2 regions of the Rhizobium sp. IY2 genome follow, and region 1 is predicted to be linked to the other one. Evidence: predicted binding sites of a transcription regulator. Region 1 holds the regulator's gene; the other holds the start of a gene.
The links. Region 1 encodes HrcA, which represses chaperone genes, less so after heat shock. Its sites were predicted from a motif close to GTTAGCACTCNCNNNNNGNGAGTGCTAAC; they were not measured.

Region 1 (15,425 bases):
CGATATCCGCACAGCCGATGGAGCCGGTGCGGCGCACGACCGGGATGAGATCGGCCTCGAGCATCCGGATATAGGCCTCGATCAGCTCCGGCGTGCAGCCGACCTGGCCGGTCAGCGCCGTATTGATGCGGATCGCCATGGCATTGCGCACGATGTTGCAGGAAAAGGGTGTGCCGGTGCCGAAATGATGGGCGCGCACCAGGCCGAGATTGAAAGTGTCGAGTTCGTCGGCCGACCACTCCACATCCTTCATGGCGCCGACGCCTGTCGTCGAGCCGTAGACGGGCATGCCGGAGGCAATCGCATCCTCGACGATCTCGCGGGCGATCGCGATGCGGGCCATGCCTGTCGCCGAAGCCGAAATCGCAGCCTTGCCCGCACCAATCGTCACCATCTCGGCAAAACCGAGCGGTCGTCCGGAAAGTTCGATGCCAAGGCGTTCGTGCTTCATGTGCCTATCTCCTTGAAAATGAGACTAAGCGAGCCCTCCGTCACATGGGATATCCCAAATGCCGAACACAGCATGTTTTTGGCAGACGGTCAGCTCAGCATCCAGGCAATATAGAGAAGCGTCAATGCGATGATCCACAGCGCGATCCTGGCCGAGCGATTGTGGCGCGCCTCGGCCTTGCCGATCGCATCCGCCGTCTGCGCATCGAAGCGCAGCCCGTGCTCGCTCATATGCAGAAGCTGGTGGTGGAATTTTTCGGTCTTCGCCGCAATTTCCGGCACGGCTTCGGCGAGCTTGACCGCTGCCTTCAGCCCGTCCTTGATATCGGTGGCGATCCGCTTCGGCCCGAGATTGGTGCGGATCCAGTCGCCGACGACGGGCTCGGAGGCCTTCCACATGTTGAAGCGCGGATTGAGCATGCGCGACACGCCTTCGACCACGACCATGGTCTTTTGCAGCATCACCAGTTCCGGCCGCGTCGCCATGTCGAACAGTTCGGTCACTTCGAACAGCAGCGTCAGCAGCTTGCCCATCGAGATCGTCTCGGCCGGCTGCCCGTGGATCGGCTCGCCGATCGCCCGGATCGCCTGGGCGAAGCTCTCGACATTGTGATGGCCGGGCACATAGCCGGCCTCGAAATGCACCTCGGCGACGCGGATATAGTCGCGGGTGATGAAGCCGTAGAGGATTTCGGCGAGGAACCGCCGCTCCTTCTTGCCCAGCCGCCCGACGATGCCCATGTCGACGGCGACGATCATGCCGTCGGCATCGACGAAGAGATTGCCCGGATGCATGTCGGCATGGAAGAAGCCGTCGCGCAGCGTGTGGCGCAGGAACGACTGGATCAGCGTATCGGCAAGCAGGTTGAGATCGTGGCCGGCCGCCCGCAGGCCCTCGACGTCGGACATTCTCGTGCCGTCGATCCACTCCATGGTGATGACGTCGCGCCCGGTGCGCTCCCAGTCGACCTTCGGCACCCGGAAGCCCGGGTCTTTTTCGGTATTCTCGGCGATCTCGGAAAGGGCGGCCGCCTCCAGGCGAAGATCCATCTCCACCTTGGTCGTCTGCTCTAGCGTCTTCGTCACCTCGACCGGCCGCAGCCGCCGGCTGAAAGGCAGGAAACGCTCCTGCATATGGGCAACGAGATACATCGCCTCGATGTCATGGGCGAAGCGCTGGCGCACGCCCGGCCGCACGATCTTGACGGCGACCTTCTTGCGGCCCGCCGATGTCTCGACCTCGGCCGGATGCACCTGGGCGATCGAGGCGGCGGCGATCGGCTCGCCGAAGCTCGCATAGAGCTCGCCGATCGGCCGTCCAAGCGAGCCTTCGATATTGGCCTTGGCGGCGGCCGAGGGAAAGAAGGCCATCCGGTCCTGAAGCTGCGACAGGTCGTTGGCAAATTCGACGCCGACGACATCCGGCCGCGTCGCCAGGAACTGCCCGATCTTCACATAGGAGGGGCCGAGCCGTTCGACGGCCTGCGCCAGCCGGTCGCTGCGCGCAATCGCCTTGGCGCGGTTGCGCGCAAACACGCCGACGAAGGATTTGGCAAGGCTGATCGGGGGCGGCAGGCCCTCCGACGGCAGCGCCGAGATCACGCCTTCGCGCACAAGAATCCAGCCGACCCGAACGAGCCTGAAATATGCCCCGAAAGTGCTCATGTCCTGTGTGATTCTCTCGCGACGCTATCCGAAAACCGCTCTACATTTTTCGACGTCATGCGTCAGAGCTTCCAGCCGGAATGGAGAGCGGCGATGCCGCCGGTAAAATTGGTGTAGGTGACGCGCGAAAAGCCGGCCTGGCGGATCATGGCCGCAAAATTCTCCTGGTTCGGGAACTTGCGGATCGATTCCACCAGATATTGGTAGGGTTCGGCATCGCCGGTAATCGCCTTGCCGAATTGCGGAATGGCATTGAACGACCAGGCGTCGTAGATCTTGTCGAGAAGCGGCATATCGACTTCGGAAAATTCCAGCACCAGCAGCCGTCCGCCGCGTTTCAAGACGCGATAGGCTTCCGACAGCGCGACGTCGATCCGCGGCACGTTGCGGATGCCGAAGGCGATCGTATAGGCATCGAAGCTGCCGGCCTCGAAAGGCAGTTCCTCGGCATTCGCCTCGACGAAGGTGAGATTGCCGGAAAGCTTCTTCTTTTCCGCCCGCTCGGCACCGACGCCGAGCATCGAACCGTTGATGTCGAGCACGGTAGCATGCGCCTGCCGGCCCGAAGCCTCGACGATGCGGAAGGCGATATCACCCGTGCCGCCGGCGACGTCGAGCACCTTGTAACCCGGCTCCTTGCGTGGGTTCAGCGCCGAAATCATCGCATCCTTCCAGGCGCGGTGCATGCCCATCGACATGACGTCGTTCATGATGTCGTAGCGCTTGGCGACCTTGTGGAACACCTGGTTGACCAGGCCCTGCTTCTCGCCGTCAGGCACCTCGCGGAAGCCGTAGGAGGTCTCCATGCCGCCATCGGCGGAAGTGCGGCTTTCTGACATCAGACTGCTCCATCCCTGAAGATTCGGGCGCGGCGGCCATAGCGAAAGACCGTGCGCGACGTTATCTATGGACCGCGTTCTCCGCGGCACACTGGCGCTATAGCGCACATCGTCGTCGGTTGAAACACGTTAGATATAGATGGGTTAAGATGCCGGAATTGCCAGAAGTCGAAACGGTGAAACGCGGCCTGACGCCGGCGATGGAAGGCACGCGCATCACCAGGCTGGAACTGCGGCGCGGCGATCTGCGCTTCCCCTTTCCCGACGCTTTCGCCGACAGGGTTTCCGGCCGCACTATTGTCGGTCTTGGCCGCCGCGCCAAATATCTGCTGGTCGACCTCGACGACGGCAACACGCTGATTTCCCACCTCGGCATGTCCGGTTCCTTTCGCATCGAGGAGGGCCGCATCGAGGAGGGGGTTGCCTCCGCTGCGCCAGGCGAATTCCATCATGCCCGCTCGAAGGACGAGAAGCACGATCACGTCGTCTTCCATTTGCAGGGTGCAAGCGGCCCACGCCGCGTCGTCTATAACGATCCGCGCCGTTTCGGCTTCATGGATATGGTGGGGCGGGCCGATCTTGCCGCCCACCCCTTCTTCCGCGATCTCGGCCCGGAGCCGACGGGAAACGAACTCGGCGCCGCCTATCTCGCCGACCGCTTCCGCGACAAGGCGCAGCCGCTGAAGAGCGCGCTGCTCGACCAGAAGAACATTGCCGGTCTCGGCAATATATATGTCTGCGAGGCGCTGTGGCGCTCGCATCTTTCGCCGGTCCGCGCCGCCGGCTCGCTGGTGACGGCGGCCGGCCGGCCGAAGGCGCAGCTCGACCTGCTCGTCGCCTCGATCCGCGACGTCATCGCCGATGCGATCGCGGCCGGCGGATCGTCGCTGCGTGACCATATCCAGACCGACGGATCGCTCGGCTATTTCCAGCATTCCTTCTCCGTCTACGATCGCGAAGGTCAGGCTTGCCGCATGCCCGGCTGCGGCGGTACGGTCGCCCGCATCGTCCAGGCGGGTCGCTCCACCTTCTATTGCGCCGCCTGCCAGAAGTAAGAGTGAGAAACCGGGAGAACAGCATGACCTACGAGACCCTGATCGTCGAAACCCGAGGCAATGTCGGCCTCGTCACGCTGAACCGTCCGCAGGCGCTGAATGCCCTGAACTCCACCGTGCTGAAGGAGCTGAAGGTGGCCTATGCCGGCTTCCACGCCGATGAGACGGTCGGCGCGATCGTGCTCACCGGTTCCGAGCGCGCCTTTGCCGCCGGCGCCGATATCAAGGAAATGCAGGCGCTTCAGTTTGCCGACATCTATAAGAGTGATTTCATCAGCGGCTGGGATGATGTCGCCAAGGCGCGCAAGCCTGTCATCGCTGCCGTCAGCGGTTTTGCGCTCGGCGGCGGCTGCGAACTCGCCATGATGTGCGATTTCATCATCGCCTCGGAGACGGCGAAGTTCGGCCAGCCGGAAATCACCCTCGGCGTCATTCCCGGCATGGGCGGCTCGCAGCGGCTGACCCGCGCCGTCGGCAAGGCGAAGGCGATGGACCTCATCCTGACCGGCCGGATGATGGATGCGGCGGAAGCCGAACGATCGGGACTCGTTTCGCGTGTGGTGGCGCCCGAGCGTCTGCTCGACGAGGCTTTTGCCGCGGCCGAAAAGATCGCCTCGCTGTCGCGTCCCTCGGTCCTGATGGCCAAGGAGGCAGTCAACCGCGCATTCGAGACGACGCTGGAGGAGGGCTTGCGTTTCGAGCGCCGGCTGTTTCACAGTCTCTTTGCCACCGACGACCAGAAAGAAGGCATGGCGGCCTTCGTCGAGAAGCGCAAACCGGCTTTTACGCACCGTTGAATGTTTTTCGGCGCTTGCCGGTGGTAAAGCTTGAAAATCCGCGTTGACGTGGGCCGGCTTTAGAGTTATATGCCCGCCCACGGTTCGGAAAGCCGGTTTGGTTTTCCGCGATTGCTCCCGCATTGCTGGATTTTGTGGCCGCAGGGCCCGCGGTAATGGCGGAGTTTGTTCGAATTCTTGAGAGAGGCATCCATGGCCAATACAACTTCGGCGAAAAAAGCGACCCGCAAGATCGCCCGCCGTACCGACGTCAATAAGGCTCGTCGCTCGCGCGTTCGTACTTTCGTTCGCCAGGTCGAAGAGGCCATCGCATCCGGTGACGCCGCCAAGGCGAAGGAAGCTTTCCTGGCGGCTCAGCCCGAGCTTGCCCGCGCCGCCAGCAAGGGTGTGCTGCACTCCAATACGGCATCGCGCAAGGTTTCGCGCCTGGCTGCTCGTGTGAAGGCTCTTTCGGTCACCACGACCGCATAATCTTCCTTTAACGACTTCCTCTTTATGATTAGCCCGGTAATTTTACCGGGCTTTTTCGATTCCGCCAATCAGCCCCTGCATGGTTAATCTCACGACTGTTTCGTGTCAGTGCCATGACAGGAAAAATTGTTTAAAAACAATGGCTTGCGCTAGGATGCTTTCACGCCGCGCGACTCTACCCCACGCTTTCGGGGTCAGGGGTGAGTCAAGAAGATTTTTATTTTTTTTCTTTCCATGCGTGTCAAAATAGCCCGAACGGGGAATCTCCTTGATTCAAAAGCGATTCTTTTTTGACGCTGGTGTGACGCCCGAAAAGGGCAGGCGGAGTCAATGGCCGCTTCTTAATTTTGCGTAAAATTCATCGTTGATATTGCCTTTTGATCCTGCCTAAATGGCTTTCAACAAAGGGCGCGGACATCACCTGCAGAGGCTCGGTCTTAACTGCCACGTCGGCAGGGCGATAAGTTTGTGCCCTTTGTTACGGAGCATTGCGTTTCCGTTTTTTCAAGCACTTGACGGATTTGGGCCGTAACGTGGCTGTTACGGAGCGGGGATGTTTTGTGCCTTCAGCGGCCACACGTTTAAGGCGAGACCGCAGGAGAGGGTTAAAGTGATATTGCGTTCGGGCTGGTCGGCCGAAAACGAGGATCGACCGCCAGCCTGGCACGGAAAGCCGCTGAAGGTTCCGCATGAATGCGGTCCCTGCAACGGAATTCTGTTGCCGGTCCCTTCGGGGGCAGTGTTTGAGTGAACCGGCAGGTGAGCGGCTTCATGAGGATGCCGTCAGCCCGCCAAAGCGGGGAATGATCGGGCGGCTATTTTAGCGGAAGCCGCCCGGTGGAATTGAAAGGCGGCATTATGCACATGAATACGATGACGACGGGCGGGCTCGACAATGGGGATGCGGCACCGCAGACGTTCGGCACCATTCGCCTGGAAGTGGGGGAAGCAAAGGCGGACATGAAGCACAGCATCTTGTTTGAGCGCGTCAGCGCGCGCTTGAAGGCCCAGGTCGGTCCTGACGTCTATGCCAGCTGGTTCGCCAGGCTGAAGCTGCATTCGGTATCGAAGAGCGTCGTTCGTCTCTCGGTTCCCACGACCTTCCTGAAGTCGTGGATCAACAATCGTTATCTCGATCTCATCACCGGTCTGTTCCAGGCCGAGGACCCGGAAATTCTCAAGATCGAAGTCCTGGTGCGCACGGCAACGCGCAGCGGCACCAAGGCGCTCGACGAGGCGGTTCAGCCCGAGCCGGTCGTTGCCCCCCAGATGCGCCGCCCGACGAGCGCCCAGCCGGCCGGTCAGGCCGTCCAGCAGGCGGTGTCGGCTGTTGCTGCGGCAAGGCCCGCAAGCTTCGGTTCGCCGCTCTTTGGCTCGCCGCTCGATAGCCGCTTCACCTTCGATACCTTCGTGGAAGGCAGCTCGAACCGGGTCGCGCTTGCGGCTGCCAAGACGATCGCGGAAGCCGGTTCCGGCGCCGTGCGCTTCAATCCGCTCTTCATCCATTCGACGGTCGGCCTCGGCAAGACCCATCTGCTGCAGGCGGTCGCCAATGCGGCGGTTCAGAACCCGAGGGCGCTGCGCGTCGTCTATCTGACGGCCGAATATTTCATGTGGCGCTTCGCCACCGCAATCCGCGACAATGATGCGCTGACGCTGAAGGATTCGCTGCGCAACATCGATCTCCTGATCATCGACGACATGCAGTTCCTGCAGGGCAAGATGATCCAGCATGAATTCTGTCATCTCCTCAACATGCTGCTCGACAGCGCCAAGCAGGTCGTCGTTGCTGCCGATCGTGCGCCCTGGGAGTTGGAGTCGCTCGATCCCCGCGTCCGTTCGCGCCTGCAAGGCGGTGTCGCGATCGAATTCGACGCGCCGGATTACGAGATGCGTCTCGAAATCCTCAGGCGTCGCCTTGCTGCAGCCCGGCTCGAAGATCCATCACTCGAAATTCCGGCAGAACTGCTCCAGCATGTCGCCCGCAACGTCACGGCCAGCGGCCGCGAACTCGAAGGCGCCTTCAACCAGCTGGTCTTCCGCCGCTCCTTCGAGCCGAACCTGTCGATCGAGCGCGTGGACGAACTGCTCGCCCATCTGGTCGGCTCCGGCGAGCCCCGCCGGGTGCGCATCGAGGATATCCAGCGCATCGTCGCCAGGCACTACAACGTCTCGCGCCAGGAACTGGTCTCGAACCGCCGCACCCGCGTCATCGTCAAGCCGCGCCAGATCGCCATGTATCTGTCGAAGACGCTGACGCCGCGCTCCTTCCCGGAGATCGGCCGCCGTTTCGGCGGTCGTGATCACACGACCGTGCTGCATGCCGTACGCAAGATCGAGGAACTGATTTCGGGAGACACCAAGCTTTCGCACGAAGTCGAGCTTCTGAAGCGGTTGATCAACGAATAATCGACGATTCTCTTCTGAATTCGACGGCCGGAAGCGATTCCGGCCGTTTTCCTTTATAAGTTTTTTATTCTATACCTCCGGCGCATCCAGTGCATGTCAAAGACTGAAGCGCTGAAATGAGCGCGTGGGAGGAATGAATGAGTTTCGAAAAGATCGCCGTTCTCGGCCTGGGCAAGGTCGGACGGCTGGCGGCGACGCTGTTGCATGAAGGCGGCTTCGAGGTGATCGGCGTCGATGCGCAGCTGCCGCTGAGCGACGTCCCCTTCAAGTGCCGCACCGGCGATATTTCAGATCCCGCGGTGATCGGCGAACTGCTCTCCAGTGTCGAGGCGGTGCTGTCTTGCCTGCCTTATCATTTGAACATCGAGTTGGCGCGCGCCGCCCATCTTGCCGGCATTCATTATTTCGATCTGACCGAAGATGTTCCCACAACCAATTTCATCATCGAACTGTCGAAGACCGCCCGCGGCCTGATGGCGCCGCAATGCGGCCTGGCGCCGGGTTTCGTCGGTATCGTCGGCGCGAGCCTGGCCGACGGCTTCGATCGCTGCCGTTCGATCCGCATGCGCGTCGGCGCCCTGCCGCAGCACCCGACCGGGCTGCTCGGCTACGCCTTCAACTGGTCGCCCGAGGGCGTCGTCAACGAATATCTGAACGACTGCGAGGTGATCGAGGGCGGTGTCCGCAAGCTGGTCTCGCCGATGGAATGGCACGAGACCGTCTATGTCGGCGGCGTCAAGCTCGAAGCCTTCACCACCTCGGGCGGTCTTGGCACCATGTGCGACACCATGCTCGGCAAGATCGACAATCTCGATTACAAGACGATGCGTTATCCCGGCCATATGGAGCTGATGAACTTCTTCTTCCACGAACTGCTGATGCGCGACAAGCGCAAGCTCGCCGGCGAGATCCTGACCAACGCCAAGCCGCCGGTTGAAGACGATGTCGTCTATGTCCATGTCGCCGCCGAGGGGACGGAGAATGGCAGCCTGCGCCGCAAGGAATTCGTGCGCGCCTATTACCCGATCGAGATTGCCGGCGCCCGCCGCACCGCAATTGCCTGGACGACCTCGGCCTCGGTCGTGGCCGTCATCGAAATGGTCCGCGACGGCCTGCTGCCGGCGACCGGCTTCCTGCACCAGGAGCATATTCCGCTGGAGATGTTCTTGAAGACGCCGACCGGCAGCCTGTTCAAATCAGGCGCGACCAGCCACGGCTGATAAATGCGCTCCAGCGCGGCGGCGATATCGATGCCGCCGCGTTGTAAATTCGCTCGTCGTATTGAGGTCAGCAGGCGAGATCGGCGACGACGGAATCGAGGATCAGCATGCCCGACGGCGTGCAGCGCAGGCGCGAATTGCCGATCCGCTCGATGAATTTGTGTTCCAGCAGGAATTCCTCGCGTTTCGGGTCGAGGTCGCGGCCCGAAAGCTGCTGCCAGCGGGCAAGATCGACACCTTCCCGGAGCCGCAGCCCCATCAGCAAGAGCTCGTCGGACTGTTCCTCGAAGCCGAGCCGCTCCTCGTCGAGAATGCCGTGGCCGTCGCGCTCGACCATGTCGAGCCAGGCTTCCGGCTTGCGCTCGGTCGCCGTGGCGATCTTCTCCGGGCCGCGTGTCAGCCGGCCATGGGCGCCGGGGCCGATGCCGGCATAATCGCCGTAACGCCAGTAGGTCAGGTTATGCCGGCTTTCGGCACCCGGCCGGGCGTGATTGGAAACCTCATAGGCCGGCATGCCCTCGCGCGCGGTGATCTCCTGCGTCGCCTCGTAGAGCAATGCCGATTGCTCGCCGTCCGGCACGACCAGCTTGCCCGCCTTGTGCAGGCCGTAGAAGGGCGTGCCTTCCTCGATGGTCAGCTGATAGAGGGAGAGATGGTCGACCGCATAGGAGATAGCCTCCTTCAGCTCTTTCTCCCATTCCTCGACCGTCTGCTGCGGCCGGGCATAGATCAGATCGAAGGACATGCGGGGAAAAATGTCGCGCGCCAGCCGGATTGCTTTCAGCGCGTCGGCGACATCATGCAGACGGCCGAGGAATTTCAGGTCCCGATCATTCAGCGCTTGCACGCCGAGCGAGACACGATTGACGCCGGCGGCCCGATAGCCGCGGAAGCGGTCGGCCTCGACGCTCGAAGGGTTGGCCTCCATGGTGATTTCGATGCCGGCAGGCACGTGCCAGTGCCGGGCAATGCCGTCGAGAATGGCCGAGACCGTTTCCGGCTTCATCAGCGAGGGCGTGCCGCCGCCGAGGAAGATGCTGGTGACCGTCTTCGGCCCGCTCATCGCCCGCACCGTTGCCATCTCCTTCAAGAAGGCAGCGGTGAAGCGCTCCTGATCCACCGGCTGGTGGCGCACATGGCTGTTGAAATCGCAATAGGGACACTTCGCCGCACAGAAGGGCCAATGCACGTAGACGCCGAAGCCGGGCTCACCGGTATCGGGCAAAAGTGCTGCATCGCGCGAGCTGCTTGGCGTGTCTGATGTGCCCACGTACCGACCTTATGCCTCCAGGCAGGTTTCGACGAAGAGTTTGAAGGCGCGGGCCCGGTGCGACAGCGCTTGCGGCTTGCCGACGTTCCAGCCGTGTTTTTCCTCGCCGCTCATTTCGCCGAAGGTGATGTCGTAACCCTTAGGCTGGAAGACCGGATCGTAGCCGAAGCCCTGGGTGCCGCGCGGCGGCCAGACGACGCTGCCTTCCACCTCGCCACGGAACAGCTCCGTGTGCCCGTCCGGCCAGGCGAGGCAGAGCACGCTGATGAAACGTGCGGTGCGCTGTTCCGGCTTCGTCGCGCCGGCATCCTGCAGCGCCTTTTCCACCTTGGCCATCGCCATGTCGAAATCGCGCGTGCCGTCGGCCCTCTCCGCCCAGTTGGCGGTGTAGACGCCGGGATCGCCGCCGAGCGCGTCGACCACCAGTCCGGAATCGTCCGAAAGCGCCGGCATGCCGGCGGCATTGGCCGAGGCGACCGCCTTGATCGTCGCATTCTCCTCGAAACTCGTGCCGGTCTCGTCAGGCTCGACGAAATTCAGCTCCGCCGCCGATTTGGCGGTGAAGCCGAGCGGCCCGATCAATTCCTGGATCTCGCGGATCTTGCCGGCATTGTGGCTGGCGACGACGATGGTCTTCGTTTCAAGCTTGCGCATTCAGATATCCTGTTCGATGCCCCAGATTTTAGCCTCTGCGCATTCCAGGCTGTTGCCGGCCGGATCGCGGAAATAGATCGAGCGGCCGCCGTTCGGCCAGCGCACCTCGGATTCGATCGCCACGCCCGCCGCCGTCAGCTTCTCGGCCATGGCGTCGATATTGCGGCCGGATACCCGGAAACAGGCATGGCCCTGGCCGGTCGTGCCGTGCGGCGGCACCTGCAGGGCATCAGGCGCCGGCGGCTTCACCGTTTCCTCGGGGTTGAAGATCAACAGAACGCCGGGCCCGCAGCGGAAGAAGACATGCCGGTTGGCGGCGCGGGCGATCTTCTCCAGTCCGAGGACGTCTTCGTAAAACGCCTCGGCCTGATCGAGATCCCGCGCATAGAGCGCCGTTTCCAACATGCCTTCCAGCATGGGGTTCATCCTTCGACGGCTTGCTTCTGCAGCGCCACCAGTTCGCCGATGCCGTTTCTGGCAAGCTGCATCAGCGAGGTGAATTCGCCCTCGCTGAACGGCGTGCCCTCGGCCGTGCCCTGGATCTCGACGATCCCGCCGGTGCCGGTCATGACGAAGTTCGCATCGGTCTCGGCCGAGGAATCCTCGAGGTAATCGAGATCGATCACCGGCTGGCTGGCGAAGATACCGCAGGAGATGGCGGCGACATGATCCTTCAGGACCCGGTCGACCTTGATCATGTTGCGGCTTTCCATCCATTTCAGGCAGTCGTAAAGCGCGATCCAGCCGCCGGTGATCGAGGCGGTCCGCGTACCCCCATCGGCCTGGATGACGTCGCAGTCGAGCGTGATCTGCCGTTCGCCGAGCGCCTGCAGGTCGACGACGGCGCGCAACGACCGGCCGATCAGCCGCTGAATTTCCTGGGTGCGGCCGCCCTGCTTGCCGGCGGCGGCCTCGCGCTTCATGCGCTCGCCGGTTGCCCGCGGCAGCATGCCGTATTCGGCGGTGACCCAGCCCTTGCCGGTATTGCGCAGCCAGGGCGGCGTCTTTTCTTCAAGGCTGGCCGTGCAGAGCACATGCGTATCGCCGAACTTGACCAGGCAGGAGCCTTCCGCATGCTTGGAAAAATTGCGCTCGAACGAGACCTTGCGCATCTGGTCGATTTTTCTGCCTGAAGGCCGCATTCTTATCTCCTGGGGTTTGTTGACCGCTTCTACGATTGGCGGCGCCTATTTGCAAATTCCCTTTTGCCACGGGTGCGAGTTTGACTTACTTTTCGGGAAGTATCATCAGCGCGGGTTCTTAAGCTTCATGGGCATCAGGTCGACGTCGGTTTCGGATGCTGTTGCCGCACTGGACGAGCGCTCCAGGGAAATTTTTCGGCGCATCGTCGAAGGCTATCTGGAAAGTGGCGAGCCGCTCGGTTCGCGCAACCTGTCCCGTCTTCTGCCGATGTCGCTGTCGCCGGCCTCGGTGCGCAACGTCATGAGCGATCTCGAAGAGCTCGGCCTGATCTATTCGCCGCATGTCAGCGCCGGACGGCTGCCGACCCAGATCGGCCTGCGTTTCTTCGTCGATGCCTTCATGCAGGTCGGCGACCTCTCCGCCGAGGAGCGCGCCAACATCGACCGGCAGGTGCGGGCCGAAAGCGGCGGCAATCCGGTGGAATCGATGATGAACGAGGCAAGCCGCATGCTGTCCGGCATTTCGCGCGGCGCCGGCCTCGTCATCACCTCGAAAAGCGATCCGGTGCTGAAACATGTCGAGTTCATCCGGCTCGAACCGACCAAGGCGCTGGCCGTGCTCGTCGGCGATCACGATCAGGTGGAAAACCGCATCATCGAGCTGCCGGCGGGCGTCACCTCCTCGCAACTGACCGAGGCGGCGAATTTTCTCAATGCCCATATGTCCGGCCAGACGCTGCCGGAACTCCGCAAGCAGTTGAGCCGGCTGAAGGATGACGTCCGCCACGAGCTCGATGCCCTGTCGCGCGATCTCGTCGAGCGCGGCATCGCTGTCTGGGCCGGCAGCCCGGACGAGGGCAAGCCCGCGCAACTGATCATCCGCGGCCGCGCCAACTTGCTCGAGGGGCTGGCCGGCGCCGAGGATCTCGACCGGCTGCGCTTGCTGTTCGACGATCTCGAGAAGAAGGACAGCCTGATCGAGATTCTCAATCTCGCCGAAACCGGTTCCGGCGTGCGCATCTTCATCGGTTCGGAAAACAAGCTCTTCTCGCTGTCCGGCTCGTCGCTGATCGTCGCGCCCTATCGTGACGATGACGATCGCATCGTCGGTGCCGTCGGCGTCATCGGCCCGACGCGGCTCAATTATTCCCGCATCGTGCCGATGGTGGATTACACCGCCCAGCTCGTCTCCCGCCTTTCGCGCAATCAGCTTTGACGCCGCAACTGGCGAACGTGCGGAATTTTCGCTTCTTTGTCACGCAGACTTGATTTTTTTCGGTCAAACCTCGATATCGGGCGCATCTGAAGACACCAACCGGAGACCGTCATGACCGATGACACGACGAAAAACGGACCTGACGCAACTGCGGCCGATGCCGCAGCCGACGCTGCCGCCTACGTCGAGAACGATATTGCGCAGGAAGAGGCTGCCCAGCCGGACCCGCTCGAGCTTCTGAAAGCCGAAAACGGTGAGCTGCGCGACCGCTATCTGCGCCTTGCCGCCGAGATGGACAATCTGCGCCGGCGCACCGAGCGCGAAGTGAAGGACGCCAAGTCCTATTCCGTCGCGGGTTTTGCGCGCGACATGCTCGCCGTCTCGGACAATCTGCGCCGCGCGCTTGATGCCATCTCTCCGGAGACCAAGGCCGCGGCCGATGCCGGCCTCAGCACCCTGATCGAAGGTGTCGAGATGACCGAGCGCGCCATGCTGTCGGCTCTTGAGCGCCACGGCGTTCGCAAGCTGGAGCCGGTCGGCCAGAAGTTCGATCCGAATTTCCATCAGGCGATGTTCGAGGTGCCCAACCCCGACGTGCCGAACAATACGGTCGTCCAGGTCGTGCAGGCAGGCTTCACCATCGGCGAACGCGTGCTGCGCCCGGCCATGGTCGGCGTCGCCAAGGGCGGCCCCAAGCCGGCCGAAGCCGAAACCAATTCCGTCTTCGACGAGAAGGACGCTTAAGGACGTTTCCCTTCCGCTCAGGAAGGGAAACCAAAGCTTCAGATGCGGGCGAAACGTTCGATCAGCAGATCGAAGAAGCCGTCCGCATCGACATGGCGCATGACCTTGGCATTGCGCTTGCGCTCGGTCACATGCCACCAGTCGACGACGGTCATGCCGACGGTGAGTTCGGACCGGACCTCGATCTCGACATTGCAGTCCCGACCCCTGAAGAGCTCCGGCTTCAGCAGATAGGCGATCACGGTCGGGTCGTGCAGCGGCCCGCCGTCGGAGCCGTATTTCTCGATATCGAACCGCTCGAAGAATTCCAGCATCTCGACCATGGCCTTAACAGGCGCCGTGCCGATTTCGGCCATGCGCTTCACCCGGTCCTTGCGGGTCAGCAATTGGTGAGTGACGTCAAGCGGCATCATCACGATCGGCACGCCTGAGCGAAAGACGATATCGGCGGCCTCGGGATCGACATAGATGTTGAATTCGGCGGCCGGCGTGATGTTGCCGCCCTCGAAGAAGCCGCCGCCCATCATCACCAGTTCGCGGATGCGGGGAACGATGTCGGGCGCCTTCTGGAAGGCCAGGCCGATATTGGTGAGCGGCCCGAGCGTGCAGAGCGTCACCGTGCCTGTCGGCTCGCGGCGCAGCGTCTCGATGATGAAATCGACCGAATGGTCGGGCTGCAGCGCCATCGTCGGCTCGCTGAGGTCGGGCCCGTCGAGGCCGGTCTTGCCGTGCACATGTTCGGCCGTCACCAGATTGCGGGCGATCGGCGCGTCGGCGCCGGCGAAAACCTTTGTCTCCCGCCGGCCGCAGAGCTCGCAGACGATGCGCGCATTGCGGCTGGTGAAGGAAAGCGGCACGTTGCCGGCGACCGTCGTGATCCCCAGCACCTCCAGCTCCTCGGGACTGCCGAAGGCCAGCATGATGGCGGCCGCATCGTCCTGGCCGGGATCCGTGTCGATGATGATCTTTCTTGCGCTTGCCATTCCGATCGTTCCATCCTCGCGGGTGCGCTTTGCCTCGGCATGCACCGATTTGTTCATTTCCCGTCACAAATCAGCACAGTCCGTGCGGGCATGTTTTGATGCGAGGCAGCCGCCGCTTTGTCAAGCAAGCAGCCGGCGGCACCGCTTTAAAATTGTGAGGTGGCGCCGGCACGTCGCACCGTGCCTTGCAGCACTGGACTGCTCTCCCCATATTAGCGGCATCCGGACGCTGCGTTTAAGGTCCGGGATGGTCGCTTGCATCAAGGACTTGAAAAGAGATGAGCCGCATTACCCCTTTCGCCAGCCCGCTGCTTCTGGGCTTCGATGCCATGGAAAAGACGCTGGAGCGCATTTCCAAGGCGAGCGACGGATATCCGCCCTACAATATCGAGCGCATCGCCGCCGACAACGGCGCCCCGGAACGTCTGCGCATCACCCTTGCCGTCGCCGGTTTCAGCGAGGAGGAACTCGATGTCTCCATTGAGGAGAACCAGCTTCTGATCCGCGGCC
Region 2 (15,425 bases), on a different contig from region 1:
ATGTCGCCGAAAACATTTCGCGCCGGCCGGGGGAATTTTCGGCCCGCGGCCGATCCTGTTTTTCATGAATTTCGAGCCTGACAATGATATATGATCCCGCCCGGGCCAATCCGCTCTTCGGCAATCCGCTGAAGACCCGCGACGACCTCGCCAAGGCCGTCATCGATCTCTTCGAGCCGCTCCTGCCGTATTTTTCCGAAGGCGGCGCCCGTGTGCGCCTCGGTGCGGCTGGCGCGATCTTCGACCGGGCGGCGGCGGATCTGGAAGGATTTGCACGGCCGCTCTGGGGCATTGTTCCGTTCGCTGCAGGCGGCGGCGCGTTCCCGCATTGGGACCTCTATCGGCGCGGGCTGGCGAACGGCACGAACCCCGCTCATCCCGAATATTGGGGCGATCTTGCCGACCGCAATCAGCGGCTGGTCGAGCTCGCCGCCGTCGGTTTCGCGCTGGCACTTGTCCCCGAACACATCTGGAAACCGCTCAGCGATAGCGAGAAGAAGACCGTCGCCGCCTACCTTCTCAGCGCGCGCGAACTGGAATTCATCGACAACAACTGGAAATTCTTCCGCGTCCTCATCGATCTCGGGCTGGAGCGCGTTGGTGTCGCCTTCGACCACGGGAAAACCCTTGCCTATCTCAACGAGTTGGAAGCCTTCGACCTCGGGGAAGGCTGGTATCGCGACGGGCCGGTGCGTCGGGTCGATCATTACATCCCCTTCGCCATGCATTTCTACGGCTTGATCTATACCGTGCTGGCGCGCGGCGACGAAGCGCGCAAGGACCGCTTCCGGGATCGCGCCCACACCTTTGCCGGGGATATCCGCCACTGGTTCGGCCCCGATGGCGCAGCCCTTGCCTTCGGCCGCAGCCAGACCTACCGCTTCGCGGCCGGTGGTTTCTGGGGCGCGCTTGCCTTTGCCGGCGTCGAAGCGCTGCCCTGGGCCGAGATCAAGGGCTATTACATGCGCCATATCCGCTGGTGGTCGGCGATGCCGATTGCCGAGCGCGACGGCGTTCTCTCCGTCGGCTACGGCTATCCCAATCTCTTCATGAGCGAGAGCTACAATTCGCCCGGTTCGCCCTATTGGGCGCTGAAATTCTTCCTGCCGCTGGCTCTTCCCGGGGATCATCCATTCTGGACCGCCGACGAGGCGCCGCAGCCGGAATTTCCGGAGCCGGTTGCGTTGAAACCGGCGGGCATGGTCGCCATGCACACGCCAGGAAACGTGGTCGTGCTCTCCTCCGGACAGCAGCATGACAAGATGCTCGGCGCAAACGAGAAATATTCGAAATTCGTCTATTCCACGCGCTACGCCTTCAACATCGAAGCCGACGACCGGAATTTTGCCGCCGCAAGCTTCGACGGCATGCTCGGCCTCTCCGACGACGGCGTCCATTTTCGCATGCGCGAAACTATGGAAGAGGCGCTCATCGCCGACAATCGCCTCTATTCGCGCTGGCGCCCCTGGAACGATGTCACCATCGAAACCTGGCTGCTTCCCGAAAACCTCTGGCATATCCGCATCCACCGCATCGCCACGCCGCGCGCCCTCAGCACAATCGAGGGCGGCTTTGCGATCGAACGCGCGGACTTCAATGCCGACCGCTCCGATGCAGGGGAAGGCCGAGCCGTCTGGTACGGACAGACCGATGTCAGCGCGATCGTGGATCTATCGCCCGATCCGAGGGCCGGCCATGCGATGAGCCCGATACCAAATACCAATCTCATCCACGCCAAGACCCTGCTGCCGCAGCTGCGCGGCGAAATCGGCCCCGGAACCACCGTGCTCGTGACCGCGGCAATGGCATTGCCCAGCCGCGAGAACTGGGCAAAAGCGCTCGATAATCCGCCCGCCTGCCCTCGCCTCGAAGAGGTGGAGCGGCTCTTTCGCGAGAACGGCGAGCGGGTGCCGGCATTCGCTCTCCAGTCATAGCCTGGGATTGGGGGAACAGGAGTGACTATCGTGCGGTCAACTCGGCACGGTATGCTTCTGCGATGCACTGTGCCAACTCTGCCATTTGATCGTCAGGTATGTGCAGGACCCCATTCTCCGCCATCAGCGCATGGTATTGCTGCTCTTCGAGAGGCACGCCTGAAGGCAAGGGAACGACATGAAAATGCAGGTGACTATTGGCTTGCTGGCTGCCGAGCGAAAGTACATAAATTCGCTCGGCGTCGAACACGCTTTTGAGGGCGCGCGACAAGACATGCACCTTGCCCTGTAGTCGAAGATATTCATCCTTCGACATGTCTCGCGCCAGATCCTCACGGTGCTTCTTCGGACAGACAAGGCAATAGCCGGGTAACGTGGGATATTTGCTCAGGAAAATGATCGTCTCATCGTCTTCAAAAACGCGATGATGAAAGAAGGCGGGGTCGTTCTTGAGCAAGCCGCAGATAAAGCACGGCCTTGTTCCGATGTCGTGGACATAGGCTTTGAGATCAAATGGCTGGCGTTCGATCATTCCAAACCTCTGCCATCTCGCACGCGGCGTATCCTATTGTCAGATTGATGCGACAATCGGAGGGAAGTCAAATTGACCAAGTCATTAGCGCCAATGACACTCGCTGACTCCGGAACCGTCACCAAAGCTATTGCAAAAACCCAATGCGCGCCCGACGCCGCCGTCGCATAACATTTTCGAATTACTCAATAGTTATATTTACATCTCCAACTAATGAATAAGAAAAACCCACTCTTCGCAACATTGCTGTAATGAAATCCGGCAAAGCGCAACAGCATACTTAGCTTTCAGTTTTCCGAGATCTTGAGAGGAGGACACAATGCCTACCATAATGATCTGTCACGACGTCAAGGACACGAAACACTGGCTCGCTTCACCCATCCGCAAACAGGTATTGGAACCCATCGGCGTCACGAACATTCGTACGTTTACAGACCCGCAAAACTCCAACCGCGTCGGTTTGGTCATGGACGTCGCAGACATGGAAAAGTTGATGGCCTTCATGCAGACCAAGGCAGCCGCCGATGCGATGGCGAGTGACGGCGTCTTGCCCGAGACCATGATGTTCCTGGTTCAATCGTAATAGCCATCCACGAGACTTGGAAATGCAATCGGGGAGGATGATATGACGACATTATTCGTGAGGCACGAGGTCTCCGACTACGCCGCCTGGCGCAAGGTATATGATGCGTTTCATCAGGTTCAGAAGGCCAATGGGGTGACAGCGCAAGCCGTCTATCGCGCCATCGACAACCCGAACGATATTACCGTCACCCATGAGTTTGCGACGTTTGAAGCGGCTCAGGCGTTCAGCAAGCTGGACGAACTGAAGACGGCGATGCGCACGGGAGGCGTGCTCGGCGTCCCGACAGTGTGGTTTACCAACAAAACATGAAATGAGGCACAAAACCTTCGCTGCACCAGCGGAAGTCAGGTTACGGTCGCCATCGGCCCATTATCGATCTTGGCGGCCAGGCGAACTGCGCAAATTTGTCCGAGCTCCTATTGTCGGCTCTTGATGTCGCGCAGGAGATCCAGGCCGCGCTGGTACTTTTCGGTGTTCTTGCCGGTCTGTTCGGCCTGCCGGAGATTGTCTTCGAGATCGGCCTGCTTGACCGGCAAGGCCAGCGGGTTGGATGCCGCGCGTCTGACGAAGTCGTCGTCCGGCTCGTCCGGCCGCCGTGTCAGAGCGTCCACGGCGGAGATGATCGCTGGCGCAAAGCCATCTTCCCTCAGCCTGTCGAGCGTCCAGCCGCTTCCTTTCTCGACCACGTCATGAAGGTAGGCGATCGTCCGCCGCTCATCGCCGGAAACGAGAAGTGCGACCCGCTGGCAATGTTCGAAGAACGGCCGGCCGGTCTTGTCTGCCTGACCTTCATGGGCTGTAAGAGCCACTTGGATGGCATGGTCGAGATGCTGCATGGCGATCACGGGCCCTCGGTCTTCCCGATCTTCTGTCGGGAAGGCTTCTCGCCCGTCGTCATCTCGATGTCAGGGACGGGAACCGCCGCGGCCTGGACAGGCGTTTGTCGCCGATCGAAATCGCCGCTCTCGCCGGCGCCTTGGAGCAGTGCTGCATCATCCCTGTCGTCTTCATCGAGCAGGTTCTGCAGTGTTTCATGCTCATCCTCGCCCGCAAGTTCATCACAGGCTTGCAGCCAGTGACGCTGGTCGGCGCCGTCCGGGCGGCCTTCGGCCTCCCAGATTTCGTAGGCACGGCGACGTATCTGCTCGTGCTTGTCTATCGCCATGATCTCCTCCAAGCGCATTTAAATAAGCCGTCCGAAGAACAGGCCCAGCCACTTTCACGGCGTGTTGATGGTTGGAAGAAAATCCTCCACCCGTTTGTGCTCGTCCTTTGAAAGCGTCTCCACCCGTTCCTTCCAGAAGCGTTCGGCCTCCCGGGCAGTTTCCAATGCCCTCTTGCGATCGGCTTCGGTCCGTTCGGTGTCGGCGGAACGCGCGTCGTCGGTCCCGCTCTCGGGCGGCACGGTGGATTTGACGGTCATCATGGATCACCCTTCGATGTTGTGATCCAATAACCTTCGCAAGCAGTGAGAGTTCCGCGTGGGTGGCGATTGATTTGAGCGCGCGATCGAGCCGCACGCGCCGGCGGCAATCAATGAACGGCCATACTCACCATTCGATAGGGGTGCACGGCCTCGAACTGCGAAATCATCGCCGTCGCCTGCAGCAACACGAGCTCGGCATTGTCGGGATCGTCACGGGCCAGTTCGTCGGCGTTGACGCGGATCGCTTCAGCCATGTTGTTGGACAGTGCCGCAAACTGCATGTTGCCTTCGACAAGAGCCTCACGCGCCGTATCCTCCAGCGTGCGAGCGATATCGACGAAGATTTCCTCACGTTCCTCAATGCTGAGGTCTCTGATTATATTGGTCTTTTCTTCCATGTCACTCACTCCAAAAGACGTGGGACGGTGATCGAGCTCGTCAAGCCTCGATCATGAGACAGTTGGGAATGTCAAATTCCGGATTCAAGCCTCGATGCGGCTTGAACGCGCATTCGACACAGTGTCATCCACCTTGTAGTCCGAACGCGGGAGCCGATTTTCTGTTCCCTGCAATACGTTAGCACTCGCCGGTGGGGAGTGCTAATTTTTCTCTCATTCCCTCTTGAAATTGCAGTGCCGTCGAACCAGATCAGTCGCGCAAGGCGCGCTCGTGCGGAACCTTGCACCCGCCCCGGATTGGTCATCCGGTCCGGCCCGGGGGGAGCAACATCATCACTGTTTGTCGATGGAGGAAGACATGTCGTTCCGACCGCTTCATGATCGCATTCTCGTCCGCCGGGTCACGTCAGAGGACAAGACCAAGGGCGGCATCATCATTCCCGACACTGCCAAGGAAAAGCCGCAGGAAGGTGAGGTCATCGCCGTCGGCCCTGGTGCACGCAACGATGCCGGCCAGATCCAGGCGCTCGACGTCAAGCCCGGCGATCGCATCCTGTTCGGCAAATGGTCCGGTACCGAGATCAAGATCGATGGCGAAGACCTGCTGATCATGAAGGAAAGCGACGTGATGGGCGTCATCGAAACCCAGGGCGAACAGCAGCAGGCCGCCTGAGGTCCCTGCGAACATTCGTCAACGCTGGAGCGCTTCAGCTTGTCGTAGAAAAGCAGAACAGCTCCAATATTTTATTTCTGACGCAATTCCGAACGGAAAACCGCTTCGCACCTTTCCCGGAATTGCTCTGGCTGCCTATGAAGGAGTGAGGACATGGCCGCTAAAGAAGTCAAATTCAGCACCGAAGCCCGGGAGAAGATGCTGCGCGGCGTCGACATCCTGGCCAACGCCGTGAAGGTGACGCTCGGCCCGAAGGGCCGCAACGTCGTGATCGACAAGTCCTTCGGCGCGCCGCGCATCACCAAGGACGGCGTCTCCGTCGCCAAGGAAGTCGAACTCGAAGACAAGTTCGAGAATATGGGCGCCCAGATGGTCCGTGAAGTCGCCTCGAAGACCAGCGACATCGCCGGCGACGGCACCACGACCGCAACGGTGCTTGCCCAGGCGATCGTCAAAGAGGGCGCCAAGGCCGTCACGTCAGGCATGAACCCGATGGACCTGAAGCGCGGCATCGATCTCGCCGTCGGCGCCATCGTTGCGGAACTGAAGGCCAACGCCCGCAAGATCTCCAACAATGCCGAAATCGCCCAGGTCGGCACGATCTCCGCCAATGGCGATGCCGAAATCGGCCGTTTTTTGGCGGAAGCCATGGAAAAGGTCGGCAATGATGGCGTCATCACCGTCGAAGAAGCCAAGACCGCCGAAACCGAACTCGAAGTCGTCGAAGGCATGCAGTTCGACCGCGGCTACCTCAGCCCCTACTTCGTGACCAATGCCGACAAGATGCGGGCCGAGTTCGAAGACCCATATATCCTCATCCACGAGAAGAAGCTGTCGAACCTGCAGTCGATGCTGCCGGTTCTCGAAGCCGTCGTCCAGTCCGGCAAGCCGCTCCTCATCATCGCTGAAGACGTCGAAGGCGAAGCTCTTGCAACCCTCGTCGTCAACAAGCTGCGTGGCGGCCTGAAGATCGCTGCCGTCAAGGCGCCTGGCTTCGGCGACCGCCGCAAGGCCATGCTCGAAGACATCGCCATCCTCACCGCCGGCACCGTCATCTCCGAAGACCTCGGCATCAAGCTCGAATCCGTCACGCTCGACATGCTCGGCCGTGCCAAGAAGGTGTCGATCGAAAAGGAGAACACCACGATCGTCGACGGCGCGGGCGCCAAGTCCGACATCGAAGGCCGTGTTGCCCAGATCAAGGCCCAGATCGAAGAAACCACCTCCGATTACGACCGCGAGAAGCTGCAGGAGCGTCTTGCCAAGCTCGCCGGCGGCGTTGCCGTCATCCGCGTCGGCGGCTCGACGGAAGTCGAAGTGAAGGAAAAGAAGGACCGCGTCGACGACGCGCTTCATGCAACCCGGGCGGCGGTCGAGGAAGGCATTCTGCCGGGCGGCGGTGTGGCGCTGCTGCGCTCCGTCAAGGCGCTCGACAACCTCAAGACCGCCAATAGCGACCAGCGTGTCGGTGTCGACATCGTTCGCCGCGCGCTCGAGACGCCGGCGCGGCAGATCGCCGAAAATGCCGGAGCGGAAGGCTCGGTCATCGTCGGCAAGCTGCGCGAGAAAAGTGACTTCGCCTACGGCTGGAACGCTCAGACCGGCGAATATGGCGACCTTTATGCGCAGGGCGTCATCGATCCGGCAAAGGTTGTTCGCACCGCGCTGCAGGACGCGTCCTCCATCGCCGGTCTTCTCGTCACGACGGAAGCCATGATCGCCGAGAAACCCAAGAAGGACGCGCCGCCGCCATTGCCCGCCGGCCCCGGCATGGATTTCTAACACATCTGCCGGCCCGCCGGCCTCGCTGGCGGGCCTTTCGAAGGGACTAGAGATGGTTCAAACGATCAAAAACCGATCGCAGGTACCGCTGGACTCCCGCGATCTTGAAACCTGCCAGCACGTCTTCGACAAGCTCCGCGCCGATTACACGATAGCAAGAGACAGCGATGAAGCCGAACGAATGGCGAGCATCATCATCGAGATCTACCGACAGGGCGTACGCGACCCCAATCAGCTGCAATCGATGGTCGAGGCGGCCCGCGGTCTCTTCGAAACAAGCGAGCGCCCGCCTACGGCTCGGGAAATTTGACCATGGTGCCGCCGCCGGTCGCCTGGTCCGTCGGGAAGACTTCGATCCGCGACACGTCGACGAAGACGGGAAGCTCGATGGCGTTCGAGATGATCGAGGCGATGTGTGAAGGCTGGATCGGACGGTAGCCGTCATAGAGCAGCGTCCGCGCCTGATTGCCCGCCATTGCGGTTCGATAAAGTTCCGTCTGGACGCGGCCCGGCACCACCTCGGTCACCCGAACGGAGGTCCCGAGCAGGTCGCAGCGCAAATTGTCGCAAAACAGGCTGAGCCCGGCCTTCGACGGGCCGTAGGCCGCCATATTCGGATACGGCGCCTGGCCGCCGCTCGAGCCGATATAGATCAGGTGGCCGCGCTTTCGCTCAACCATGGCAGGCAGGAATGCACGGGTCAGCTGCATCGGCGCCTTGAGATTGATGTCGATCATGGCATCGATCTCGGACGGTTCGATCTCGCTGAATGTCGCCCGCGTCGAGAGAATGCCGGCATTGTTGATCAGGATATCGACCTCAGTTCCGTGAAGCTGCTTGACGATTTCGGCGGTATCGCGCACATCGGCCCGGACCGGCTTCGCCCCGCTTTCCCCAGCGAGTTCTTCGAGAGCCTCGGCGTTTCGGCCGACGGCATAGACCGTCAGCCCCATCTTGCATAGTTTGCCGACGGTGGCGCGACCGATGCCGCTCGTCGCGCCGGTGACCAGGGCGACCCGATAGGGCAGCGGCTCAGACATAGATGTAGCCTCCGCTGACGACGACGTTTTCGCCAGTGGCATAGGTGTTGCGGCTCGATGCCATCATGACGATCCATTCCGCCATTTCGACCGGCTCGGCCGCGCGGCCAAGGGCGCTGGCTTTGGCCAGCTCCGGCAGGAATCCGAGCTCCTTGGCGCGATCCGTCGCGAAACCGGCGGGCGCTACGGAATTGACAAGGATCTGGTCCTTGGCGCATTCCTGGGCAAAGGATTTCGTCAGACTGACGACAGCCGCCTTGGTTGCGGCATAATGCGCATTCTGGGGATGAGCCTTGAAAGCATCGACCGAGGTCACATTGACGATCCGCCCCGTAACCTCGGGCGCGTTCACGTGCTGGCGCATATGAAGAACGGCAGCCACCATCATATGATAGGTACCCTTCACGTTGATCGCATTTTCGAGGTCCCATTCCTCGTCGGTGATCTCGAGGATAGGACGTCTCGGATAGATGGCGGCGCTGTTGACGAGCACATGGATCCGGCCGAGCTTGCCGGCGATCTCGTTGAACCCACGATGAGCCGTTTCCGCCCGGGAAATGTCGGCAGCGGCCGTCGCAACCTCGGCGCCGAGAGCACGAAGCGCCTCGGCCGAAGAGGCAAGCAGCTGCTCATTGCGATCGATGAGCCCGATCCTGGTCGCCCCATGCGAGATCATCAGCTTGGCCGTCGTCAAGCCGAGTCCGGAAGCGCCGCCGACGATGATTGCGGTCTGGTTCTTCAAAGTTCCACCTCAGTGTTTTGCGTTGCGCAGCTGCCATTGTATGTTATCACTTATATGCCAAGCTTGACAAAGCTCAAGTGCATTCTGAAGGTTTCGCAATGATTCCACGCCTCCGGCCGCATGGTTCAATCCCCCTTCCTCCTGCAGGATTCTTCCAGCGGCTCATCGAGGCGGGGTTCGATGGCGACATCGAAACCGGCGCGGCGAGCCGGACTGTTTTTTCGACCGACAACTCCATCTATCAGATCGAGCCGACCGGCATCCTTTTCCCCCGAGGCGTCGAAGACCTGCAGATCACGGCGGCCGTCTTGTCGGAGCCGGCTTTTCGCGGGATCACCGTCGCGCCGCGCGGCGGCGGAACCGGCACGAACGGCCAATCTCTCACATCGGGCATCGTCGTCGACTGCTCGCGACACATGAATTCCATTCTCGAAATCGACCCGGTCAGGAGAATTGCCCGCGTCCAGGCGGGCGTGGTCAAGGATCAACTGAACCAGGCTTTAAAGCCTTACGGCCTGTTTTTTGCGCCTGAACTCTCCACCTCCAATCGCGCCACCATCGGCGGCATGGTTTCCACCGATGCCTGCGGCCAGGGGTCATGCCTCTACGGCAAGACCAGCAACCATGTACTGGGATTGCGCATCGTGCTTGTAGATGGCTCCGACTGGTGGTCGCGCCCGCTCGATCCGGAGGCGTTCACGGAGATCGTCGCGCGCCAGGACCGTGTCGGCGAGATCCACAGGACAGTCGAGCGGATCGCGCGGGAAAAGCGCGACCGGATCGCCGAGATCTTTCCGAAACTCAACCGCTACATGACCGGCTACGACCTCGCTCACATCTTCCGCAGCGACGGGCGCTTCGACCTCAATGCCATCCTCTGCGGCTCGGAGGGAACGCTGGCGATGATCGCCGAAGCCGAACTCAACCTTCTGCCGATCCCCGCCCATGCGGCCCTGATCAACATCCGCTACGGCGACTTCAACACCGCCTTGGAGGATGCCCGCAGCCTCGTGGCGCTGAACGTCGCCTCGGTGGAAACGGTAGACGAAAAGGTTCTCGGCCTCGCCAGAGGCGACATCGTCTGGACCGGCATTGCCCGCTTTTTTCCGGACGACGCGGGCGGAGCGACCAACGGCATCAATATCGCCGAAGTGCTGGCCGACGATGAAGCCGAACTCGAACGCAAACTCGCCGAGGTGACTGCAGCGCTTGCCACAGGCCCAAATGCGCGTCACCTGGGTTATACGATCGCGCGGGATCATGCCGAGGTCGAGGCGATCTGGTCGATGCGCAAACGGGCGGTCGGCCTGCTTGGCAATGTCGATGGCCCGGTCAGGCCCGTCGCCTTCGTCGAGGATACCGCCGTACCGCCGGAGAATCTCGCGCCCTATATCCGTGAGTTCCGCGCGCTTCTCGATGGCGCGGGCCTTTCCTACGGCATGTTCGGCCATGTCGATGCCGGCGTCTTGCATGTGCGGCCGGCACTCGACCTTACCCGCGACGACCATATCAAGCTGGTTCGGGAGATCAGCGACGCCGTCGTAGCGCTGACGCGCAAATATGGCGGCGTGCTCTGGGGAGAGCACGGCAAAGGCGTGCGTTCCGAATATGTGCCGGAATTTTTCGGCGATCTCTATCCCAGCCTGCAGGAGATCAAACGGGCTTTCGATCCGGAAACCCGCCTCAACCCAGGCAAGATCGCAGCCCCGTCCGGCCAGGCGCTGCTGAAGATCGACGACGTGCCGCTGCGGGGAGAGACCGACCGCGTCATCGGCAACGAGATCCGCTCGGCCTTCGACAACGCCGCCTATTGCAACGGCAACGGCGCCTGTTTCGATTTCGAAGACACCAGCCCCATGTGCCCCTCCTACAAGGCGACACGCGATCGGCGCTTTTCGCCCAAGGGCCGCGCAGCTTTGATGCGGGAATGGCTGAAGCTGCTTGCCGAGAAGGGCATCGATGCTCGCGAGGAGGCAAAACGCTTGCGGCGGAGCGGTCCGCTGGCGAACCTGGCGCGGCGCGCCTTCAACTCGCTGAACCCCCAAAATCGTGACGACTTTTCCCATGAGGTCCGCGCTGCGATGGACACCTGTCTGGCGTGCAAAGCCTGCGCGGGGCAATGTCCGGTGAAAGTCAGCGTCCCGGCCTTCCGCTCCAAATTCCTCGAACTTTATTACGGACGCTACCTCCGTCCGCTGAAGGATCCGCTCGTCGCCGCCATCGAGACCACCCTGCCCCTGGTTCAGCGGATACGACCTGCCTATAACCTTATCGTCAGCACGCGCGCCGGCAGGATGATGATGCGCGTCGCCGGACTGACGTCCCTGCCCCGCCTGCCGCAGATCTCTCTGGCGAAAGAGGCCGCCCGCCTTGGGGTACCGCTTGCGACCCCGTCGCGGATCGAGGCCTTGTCGCCGCGCCAGAGGGGGCAGAGCGTTATCTTCGTCGCCGATGCGTTTACCGCCTATTTCGATCCTGAGGTCGCCCTCGCCGCAATCAGGCTTGCGCGGAAAATGGGGCTCTCGCCCTTCCTCGCCGCGTCCCACGTTAATGGCAAAGCGCTGCACGTTCATGGCTATCTCGGACGTTTCGAGGCTGCGGCCGAGCGGACCGCGTGCTATCTCCAGCGGCTGGATGAAGCGGGTGTAGCGCTGGTCGGGCTCGATCCGTCGATGACGCTCGCCTTTCGCAGCGAATACAAGGGCATGCTGAAGGCGGCTATTCTTCTTCCGCAGGAATGGCTGGTCACCAATCTTGACCGGCTTGCCGCGTCACCCTCCTCCGCCAAGGGTAAAAACTTCCGGCTGATGGCCCATTGCACCGAACGCACCAATGCGCCCTCTTCCGTTGCACAATGGAAACAAGTGTTCGCAAGCCTCGGCATCGACCTTCAGGCGGCACAAACGGGGTGTTGCGGAATGGCCGGCACCTTTGGCCACGAGGCCCGCAACCGGCCGATCTCCGAGCGCCTTTATGCGATGAGCTGGAAGCCGGAGGTCGATGCATCAGGCGATACCGACAGTCTCATGGCCACCGGATATTCGTGCCGCTCCCAGGTGAAGGAAATCGACAACAAACGCATCCCGCACCCCTTTCAGGTCATCGATAAGATAATGTCTGAAAACCCCGGCATCCCGCAATCAGACGTGGCATGATATGTGATATGTGCTAAATCTGATCGTGAAAATCGGAGCAACCCTGTGTCAATCATCACGCAACGAGGCAATCTCGCGGAAATCGTCGTTGCGAAGCTGATGGAACGGATCGATTCCGGTCTTTATGCCCCCGGCGAGAAAATTCCGTCAAGTGCGCAGCTGTGCGAAGAGTTCGGCGTTTCCCGAACCGTCATTCGCGAGGCGCTCACCTCCCTCAAGGTGGGCGGACGGGTGACGGCGCGACAGGGTGCCGGGGTCTATGTCAGCGAGAAGGACGCAAAGACCCTCAATTTCGAGATCAGCCGCATCGAGGACATTCGCTCGGCGATGCAGATCCTGGAGTTGCGACTCGGCGTCGAGATCCAATCCGTTGCCCTTGCAGCGTCGAGGCGCACGCCGGAGGCGCTGGCAGAAATTGCCCGCGCCTATGACAACCTTGAAAACCTGGTGACGGACGATGCCGAGGTCGAGGCCCGCGCTGACTTCGAGTTTCATCTTGCGATCGCCCGCGCCACCCGCAATCCCCACTTCCCGAGTTTTCTGGAAGCGGTGATAGAGAGCATCAATTTCGAACTCGTGCTCAAACATCGCCAATCGGCGCGCGGCTACAGCACCTACCTGAAGAAGATCAACAAGGAACACGCCGCTATTCTGGCCGCGATCACCCAAGGCGATGCCAAGGCTGCCAAGGCCGCGCTGATCATCCATCTGGAGGAAAGCCTCCATCGCTACCGCACGATGCTCAATGAGCCGGCGAGCAGCGAAACAGAGGATTGATGGGCACCGCCTGCTTTTCAGGCGGTGCGTTTTCCTGCGATCACTTTCCCAGCAATCACTTTCCCTGGGCGATCGCCTGATCGCGAATTTGCGTCAGGGTCATTTTCGGCGTCAGCGCTTCCGGGTCGATCCGGATTTCGATGAGACCCGGCTTGCCTGACGCTTCGCAGCGTTCGAAGGCGCCGGCGAAGTGCTCGGTCTTTTCCACGGTCTCGCCGTGGAGGCCATAGGACCGCGCCAGCGCTGCAAAATCCGGGTTCGTCAGGCCGGTGCCGGAGACACGGCCGGGATAGCTGCGCTCCTGATGCATGCGGATCGTGCCATACATGCCGTTGTTGATGACGAGAAAGATCACCCGAGCGTCATACTGCATGGCGGTTGCAAGTTCCTGACCGTTCATCAGGAAACATCCGTCGCCGGCAAAGGCAACCACCGTGCGCGCGGGATCGGTGATCTTGGCGGCGATCGCCGCCGGTACGCCGTAGCCCATGGAACCGTTCGTCGGTCCGAGCTGGGTGCGGAAGGTGCGGTACTGATAGAAGCGATGCGCCCAGGCGGAATAGTTGCCGGCGCCGGTGGTCAGGATGGCGTCGGGCTTGAGATGGCCGCGCAGCCATTCCATGATGTCGCCCATCTGCACGGGACCCGGCACCTCGGGATGCGCGAGGTTTTCGAGGTAGTCGGCATGAGCCGTTCTGGTCCAGTCCTTCCACACCGGCGCAGATGATGGATTCAACTTTGCCGCCTGCGACAGGAAACCCGCAACGCTGGCATTGATCGGCAATCGCGCGTGATAAACGCGCCCCAATTCTTCCGCGCCCGGATGGATATGAACGAGCAACTGCTTCGGCACTGGAATGTCGATCAGCGTGTAGGCGCCCGTCGTCATCTCCCCGAGACGGGCACCGATGGAGATCAGCAGGTCGCAATCCTTCACATGGCGGATCAGCTTCGGCCCTGCGGCAAGGCCAAGATCGCCGGCATAATTCTCATGCCTATTGTCGAACAGATCCTGGCAGCGAAAGGACGCGGCGATCGGCAGGCTGAAGGCTTCCGAGAACGCCTTCAGGTCGACAACAGCCTGCTGCGTCCAGCCGCCGCCGCCAACGACGACCATCGGGCGCTTCGCCTCGGAGAGAAGGCCGAGCAATTCTTCGAATTGCGGTTCGCCGGCAAAGGCCTCGACCTTCTTGTAAGTCGGGGTGTCGGCGACATCGACCATATCGGTCAGCATGTCTTCCGGAAGAGCGACGACCACCGGCCCGGGCCGACCGTTGACGGCTCTGTGGAATGCCTGACTGATGAGTTCGGGAATGCGGGCGGCATCCTCGATCTCGACGACCCACTTCGCCATCTGGCCGAACATGCGGCGATAATCGATCTCCTGGAACGCTTCGCGCTCCATCTGGTCGCGCGCCACCTGGCCGATGAACAGGATCATCGGTGTCGAATCCTGGAAAGCCGTATGCACACCGACGGAAGCGTTGGTCGCGCCCGGCCCGCGGGTCACGAAGCAGATGCCGGGTTTGCCGGTCATCTTGCCGTAGGCTTCCGCCATATAGGCAGCCCCGCCTTCCTGCCGGCAGACGATGAATTCAATGGCATCTTCCATGTCGTGAAAGGCGTCGAGGGCGGCAAGATAACTTTCGCCCGGCACGCCGAACACGCGCTCGACACCGTGGATGCGCAAGGCATCGACGAGCACCTGGCCGCCGCTGCGCTTCAATGTCTCATTTCTCATCGGGAGCCCCTCTCCTTGTGCGTTAAATGACGGCGTCTTCGAGGAAGGGCCGGTTTGCCGTCACTCGTTCGTAGCCGAATGGCGAAAGATCGAGCGTCTTGAAGCCGCCATAGGCAATCAGTTCCGAGAGACCCCGTCCCATCGCCGGCGATTGCTGGAGACCGTGCCCCGAAAAGCCGTTTGCGAAGAGGAAATTGCTGACCTCAGTATGCGGTCCGAGGACGACATTGTGATCGAGGGTGCAATAGTCGTAGTGGCCAGCCCAGGAATTGACGACCTTGATCGCTTCAAAGGCCGGAACCCGGTTCGCCATGATCGGCCAGATTTCCTCATCGAATTCGTCGTGCATGACGTCGAAATCGTTGGGATCGACCTCCGGATCGTGCTTGGGATAGGTACCCATCAGATAGAATTTGCCCTCGGGCCGGAAGAAAACGCCGGTGGGGTCGATCGTCAGGCCGACCTTTCCTTCGAGCGGTGTGCGGCAATCGACGACGAACAGCGAGCGTCGGCGTGGCTCGACGGGAACGTCGAGCCCGGCCATGCGGGCGACCTTTTTACCGTTGGTGCCCGATGTGTTGACCATCGTGCCGCAAGCGATCGTCTGGCCGCTCTTCGTCGACACGGAAACCATGCGGT

Region 2: ACMUVN_RS32885 (co-chaperone GroES) is a predicted target of HrcA. The motif match lies at 5,054-5,082, and genes of this name have one in related genera.

Annotation. Positions count from the first base shown of each region.
Region 1 covers NZ_JBLKNU010000008.1:300,029-315,453, forward strand. Annotated here, with positions in the region: gene ACMUVN_RS23785 (aromatic amino acid lyase) at 1-451, opposite strand, end outside; gene ubiB (2-polyprenylphenol 6-hydroxylase) at 541-2,115, opposite strand; gene ubiE (bifunctional demethylmenaquinone methyltransferase/2-methoxy-6-polyprenyl-1,4-benzoquinol methylase UbiE) at 2,178-2,954, opposite strand; gene mutM (bifunctional DNA-formamidopyrimidine glycosylase/DNA-(apurinic or apyrimidinic site) lyase) at 3,104-4,009, shown strand; gene ACMUVN_RS23805 (enoyl-CoA hydratase) at 4,033-4,806, shown strand; gene rpsT (30S ribosomal protein S20) at 4,999-5,277, shown strand; gene dnaA (chromosomal replication initiator protein DnaA) at 6,136-7,686, shown strand; gene ACMUVN_RS23820 (saccharopine dehydrogenase family protein) at 7,824-8,906, shown strand; gene hemW (radical SAM family heme chaperone HemW) at 8,974-10,176, opposite strand; gene rdgB (RdgB/HAM1 family non-canonical purine NTP pyrophosphatase) at 10,186-10,830, opposite strand; gene ACMUVN_RS23835 (VOC family protein) at 10,831-11,256, opposite strand; gene rph (ribonuclease PH) at 11,253-11,972, opposite strand; gene hrcA (heat-inducible transcriptional repressor HrcA) at 12,100-13,188, shown strand; gene grpE (nucleotide exchange factor GrpE) at 13,300-13,932, shown strand; gene ACMUVN_RS23855 (nucleoside hydrolase) at 13,971-14,915, opposite strand; gene ACMUVN_RS23860 (Hsp20 family protein) at 15,194-15,425, shown strand, end outside.
Region 2 covers NZ_JBLKNU010000024.1:13,255-28,679, reverse strand. Annotated here, with positions in the region: gene ACMUVN_RS32925 (DUF2264 domain-containing protein) at 84-1,934, shown strand; gene ACMUVN_RS32920 (HIT family protein) at 1,960-2,466, opposite strand; gene ACMUVN_RS32915 (hypothetical protein) at 2,786-3,049, shown strand; gene ACMUVN_RS32910 (hypothetical protein) at 3,092-3,361, shown strand; gene ACMUVN_RS32905 (HD domain-containing protein) at 3,469-3,888, opposite strand; gene ACMUVN_RS32900 (DUF2934 domain-containing protein) at 3,894-4,217, opposite strand; gene ACMUVN_RS32895 (hypothetical protein) at 4,272-4,478, opposite strand; gene ACMUVN_RS32890 (hypothetical protein) at 4,586-4,876, opposite strand; gene ACMUVN_RS32885 (co-chaperone GroES) at 5,235-5,549, shown strand; gene groL (chaperonin GroEL) at 5,703-7,331, shown strand; gene ACMUVN_RS32875 (hypothetical protein) at 7,384-7,641, shown strand; gene ACMUVN_RS32870 (SDR family oxidoreductase) at 7,622-8,371, opposite strand; gene ACMUVN_RS32865 (SDR family NAD(P)-dependent oxidoreductase) at 8,364-9,113, opposite strand; gene ACMUVN_RS32860 (FAD-binding and (Fe-S)-binding domain-containing protein) at 9,212-12,268, shown strand; gene ACMUVN_RS32855 (FadR/GntR family transcriptional regulator) at 12,314-13,045, shown strand; gene ACMUVN_RS32850 (thiamine pyrophosphate-binding protein) at 13,101-14,786, opposite strand; gene ACMUVN_RS32845 (NAD(P)/FAD-dependent oxidoreductase) at 14,809-15,425, opposite strand, start outside.